Regions from separate parts of the Bacillus sp. WC2507 genome, predicted to be linked through region 1. Evidence: riboswitches for the same ligand, from Rfam matches in the RefSeq annotation. Region 1 holds a riboswitch; the other holds the start of a gene.
What was found. A riboswitch is a leader RNA that binds a small molecule or an ion and turns the genes downstream of it on or off. The one in region 1 is predicted to bind cyclic di-AMP.
Positions count from the first base shown of each region.

Region 1 (2,394 bases):
TGTGCTGGATTTAATGGCAATACTCCTTGTAGTCTGAAAATGAAATATACGACAACAATCATAAATCCATTTAATAAAACTAATGACAATGCGTACTGTTTCCACGTTTGATTGTATTCTTTTACACCCGTAATTTTAAAAATAAGTTTTTCAAAAGGCCCGAATACTTTATCTAGCTTTTGACTACCTTGAAAGGCTTTCTCTAAATATATCCCCATTGGCTTTGCCACAAGAATAAACAACAGCATGGTAATAACAACTGCGACCCAAATCATAATGAATGATTCCCCCTAATTAAAACTTCTCTGGATTTAATAATGCATACACTAAGTACACCGTAATTGCTGCAACAATAACCGATAAGGCAATCATCATGATTGCTTCCCTTCTTTCACAACTTTATCTGACCAACTTGCAAGACTTGCCATCGATGCGACTAACACAACAAAAATCCCGATCATTACAACATCTAACATAACTACCCCTCACTTTTTTGTTAAAATTTACCATTAAGTTATCAAAAAAAGAACACTAAGCTCTACTTAGTGTTCGAAATGAACAACACAAAGTAAACCTCCTCTCTAAACGCTTACGAGGTTAGCTGTCGGATTCGGGCCTAAAGAGTAGCCCTACTTTCAAAACTGAAAGATTCACCCCAAGTGACGATGCACAAAATTGGTTCCCCCGCTCCATTTCTGGAACTCAGCGATTTTAGGTTTTTTTGGAAATTTTATGAATGATTTATGAGAGTAAATATACTCCTCTATATTTCACTTGTAAAGAGGCAAATTACTGAAAATAAGAAAATATCCGTCTATTTAAACGCTTACATTGAGTATTATTAATATTCTTTCATCTGTTTTCTCGTCTTTTCTTTCTTTTTCACATAAATGATCTTTTAAATACGAAATAAAAAGAGCGAATGACATGAAGTGCATAGCTTGGTGCACTTAGCATTCGCTCTTTTTTATTCACTATTTATTCTCCTCGTAAAAAAGCACGTAAATTTCTCCCGCGAATATAAACTTGTGACAATTCTGCATGTAGTTGCTCATATTCGATAACATCTGTTTTTAAATATAAAGCGTCTTTCGATGGCAATATAATATAGGGCCTTGGAAAAATAGGATCAAGCATCACCAATTCTTGAACTCGCTCTACCGATACCGCCCAACGATTCGCTATATCTCCTAATAACAACACCTTCATCTTCTTCTCCCCCGCCCTATTCAAAAAATAAAAAAGAAATATTATCACAATTTGTAAACACGACGAATGTAGCTCCAATTGTTTCATAGAGCCTCGCTGGATATCGTTTATTCCTTGTAACAACAGTAATAGGTGCTTGAAAAGAAAAGCGAATGTGTTCTGTAAAGAAACTAATAATTGGAAGCTCATCCCCTAGTAAAATCACTTTCTTAATACACTCACAAATACTAGTAAAATCCTGCTCCTTACTACAACTATACGTCCAATCAAACCCACAATTCCTCACTTCAGCCGCTATCTCTTCATTTGCTGTAAAAATAATTAACTCATGTTGAAATGCTACTAAATCTATTAAACTATTTACCTTGCTTTCTTCTCCAACACAAATAAGTGTTAGTTCCATGTACCTCATCCTCCTTAGCATAAAAGAACTCAAACATAGATTGATATTCCCCTATACTAATCAGATCGATGAAGTGATGTATCCATCATGGCACCGTCCTCTCTCAAGACGCTTACGAAGTTAGCTGTCGGATTCGGGCTTTGAGAGTAGCCCTACTTTCAAAATTGAAAGATTCACCCCTAGTGACACTGCACAAATTGGTTCCTCCGCTCCATACAATCGGACTCAGCGTTTACAAAAAAATATATTCTGGCTGATATATTACTCCTGTATTTGGAAAAAGTAAACAGAAAAAAAGCCAGTTATAAAACTGACTTTTTACTTACCTAAGCACGCGTTTTATTCAATTTATATGCAAAATGATTCGTCGGTCCATGACCACTACCAATATTCAACGGCTCTTCAATTGCTATACTAATAAATCGTTTTGCTTCTTGAACTGCCTCTTCAATCGAGTAGCCTTTCGCAAGTCCTGCTGTAACCGCTGAAGCAAATGTGCACCCGCTTCCGTGCGTTTGCTTTGAAGGAATCCGTTCGCTTCTAAATTCGATAAACTCTTCTCCATCAAAGAGTAAGTCAATTACTTCATTACCTTGATATTCTGCATGTCCACCCTTCATAAGCACATATTTCGCACCTAATTCATGCAGTACTTGCGCAGCTTCCTTACTATCTTCAACATCATGAATCTCCATCCCAGTTAACACTTCTGCCTCAGGAACATTCGGTGTTACAACCGTTGCTACTGGTAATAAATATTCTTTTAATGCTTGTACTGCTTC
Region 1 covers NZ_JBQXPN010000001.1:4,862,515-4,864,908, forward strand. The annotation lists gene kdpA (potassium-transporting ATPase subunit KdpA) at 1-275, opposite strand, end outside; gene kdpF (K(+)-transporting ATPase subunit F) at 295-375, opposite strand; gene ACUN28_RS25650 (SipW-dependent-type signal peptide-containing protein) at 372-476, opposite strand; cyclic di-AMP (ydaO/yuaA leader) riboswitch at 573-718, opposite strand; gene ACUN28_RS25655 (hypothetical protein) at 979-1,209, opposite strand; gene ACUN28_RS25660 (hypothetical protein) at 1,226-1,612, opposite strand; cyclic di-AMP (ydaO/yuaA leader) riboswitch at 1,706-1,853, opposite strand; gene thiD (bifunctional hydroxymethylpyrimidine kinase/phosphomethylpyrimidine kinase) at 1,939-2,394, opposite strand, start outside.

Region 2 (2,394 bases), 1.0 Mb from region 1:
CATTTTAATACCATACCCGTTTGAGAAAGTGTAAATGGAATAAATACACCTACTGCATATAACGGGATTAAATGTTCTGTTTGCCCTTGGAAAGCTACAATTAAAATAATCGAAGCTATCCCAAGTATAATAATACCGTTTGAGTAACCTAGGCGGTCTCCTCTAATCGTAAACATTCTCGGTATAAATTTGTCTTTTGCAAGGTTAACTGCTAATAGTGGAAATGCAGAATAACCTGTATTAGCAGCAAGAATTAATATTAAAGCAGTTGTACCTTGTATGAAATAGTACATGAAATTACGTCCAAAAGTTTGTTCAGCAATTTGTGAAACAACTGTTACTTCCTTACTTGGATTAATTCCGTAATAATAAGCTAAAAAGACAATTCCTGAAAATAAAACGGCAAGTAATGCACCCATTGCAAGCAATGTTTTCGCTGCATTGTTAGGTGCAGGATCCTTAAAGTTTGGAATTGCGTTAGAGATTGCCTCAACACCTGTTAAAGCCGAACTACCCGATGCAAATGCTCGTAGCAGTAAGAACAAACTAATTCCCGCAACCGGCGTTCCAATCGGCGTGTGTAAAGTCGGTGAAACGTGACCAGTTAAAATATTGTATATCCCTACCCCAATTAATATAAATAGTGCTAGAACGAATAAATAAACCGGATATGCTAAAACGGAAGCTGATTCCGTTACCCCTCTTAAATTTAAAATAGTAATAAATATAACAAATATAATCGCAATGATTACATTATGTGCATGTAAACTAGGAAAAGCTGATGTGAGCGCATCTGTACCTGCAGACACACTTACTGCAACAGTTAAAATATAATCGACTAATAAAGATCCTCCAGCTATTAACCCTGGATTCATCCCTAAATTTTCTTTTGATACAACATACGCACCCCCGCCATGCGGATAAGCAAAAATAATTTGACGATAAGATAAAATAAGGGCTGTCAATAATACTAATACCCCGATAGCGATCGGAATTGAATACCAATAAGCAATCGCTCCAAGACCTGCTAAAGCAATTAAAATTTGCTCTGGTCCATATGCAACCGATGACAATGCGTCAGAAGATAAAATGGCTAACGCCTTCGTTTTATTAAGCTTCTGCTCTCCTAACTCAGTTGATTTTAACGGTCTTCCAATTAAAAATCTTTTAATAGATGAAACCAATACTGTCCACTCTCCAATAATTTTGTACGAACGATGCTGCTTGTTACAGCCAGCAAACTATTTCTTCAGAAAACAAAAAATGTCTACAAGCCATAGCGAAATAGACTTGTAGACATTATTTTTTTTGTCGCACAAGCTCCACCTTCCTTCTCAATATAACGCTTACGAGGTTAGCTGTCGGATTCGGGCCTATGAGTAGCCCTACCTTTTTCAAGGATTCACCCCATCGGATTAAGAACTAATCCGTAAGAACGGGTCCCCCGTACCATGCGGTTTCAGCGATTTAGAAAATTGAAACTGTGGATTATAATACTCCTTTATTTTCAAAATGTAAACAAAAATTTTGAAAAAGAAAAAATTTAAAATGATTGCGCATAATCCGCCGGTAAATATACATAATGAATACTAAAAAATCGATAAAGGAGACCCATATGTCTAAAGAAAAGAAGCCTATTTTTTCCGATTCCTATTTAGATGCGTTAGCAAATGAAATTAATCAATTATACGGTAAACGTGAACAGGAAATAAATTTGACAGATAGAACGAAAAGAAATAAATAATTTGTCATAAAAAAAGAAAGCAATACACTTATATATTGCTTTCTTTTTTATTTTTTCATACATCCAATTCTATTTCTGATCTGTTAAAGGTCATTTCTTCATACACTTTCAAATTTTGATATACTGCTCCTAATAATGGTGCTTCTATAGAAAATTGTTCTGCTACATCTAGTAAGTATCCTTGTAAGTGCTTCCCTTCAATGGACGAACCTTTTTCCATATCACGCTGCATTGATGACTTCATATCATACGAAATTTTATCAATTGTTTTCATATGTTCCTGGGCAATACCATCCTTAACTGGAGCTTTCATAGACCTCATGATTTGCACACATTCTTCAAATAAGTTTCGGATAAATTCGTGTCCACCTTCACTTTCACGAATCGGTCCTATTGGTGCACGCATTAATGTCGTCACACCCGACATTACAGTAATAAATAAATATTTATGCCACATATCTTGCGTAATATTTTCACTTAAAACAAAACTAGATTTCGTACCTGCAAATGCTTTAGAAATATGCTTTATTCTCTCTGAACCTTGAAGCTTGATTTCTCCAAACAGAAGTCTGTTGGCAGCACTCGTTTGTACAATTTCTCCTTGATCGTTTAACGTCGTCTCGATAAAGCATAAACCACCAATTACTTTT
Region 2 covers NZ_JBQXPN010000001.1:3,847,924-3,850,317, forward strand. The annotation lists gene ACUN28_RS20300 (APC family permease) at 1-1,184, opposite strand, end outside; cyclic di-AMP (ydaO/yuaA leader) riboswitch at 1,329-1,475, opposite strand; gene ACUN28_RS20305 (hypothetical protein) at 1,616-1,744, shown strand; gene panE (2-dehydropantoate 2-reductase) at 1,800-2,394, opposite strand, start outside.
Region 2: linked by a shared signal. The riboswitch ahead of ACUN28_RS20300 (APC family permease) and the one ahead of ACUN28_RS25660 (hypothetical protein) in region 1 are both predicted to bind cyclic di-AMP.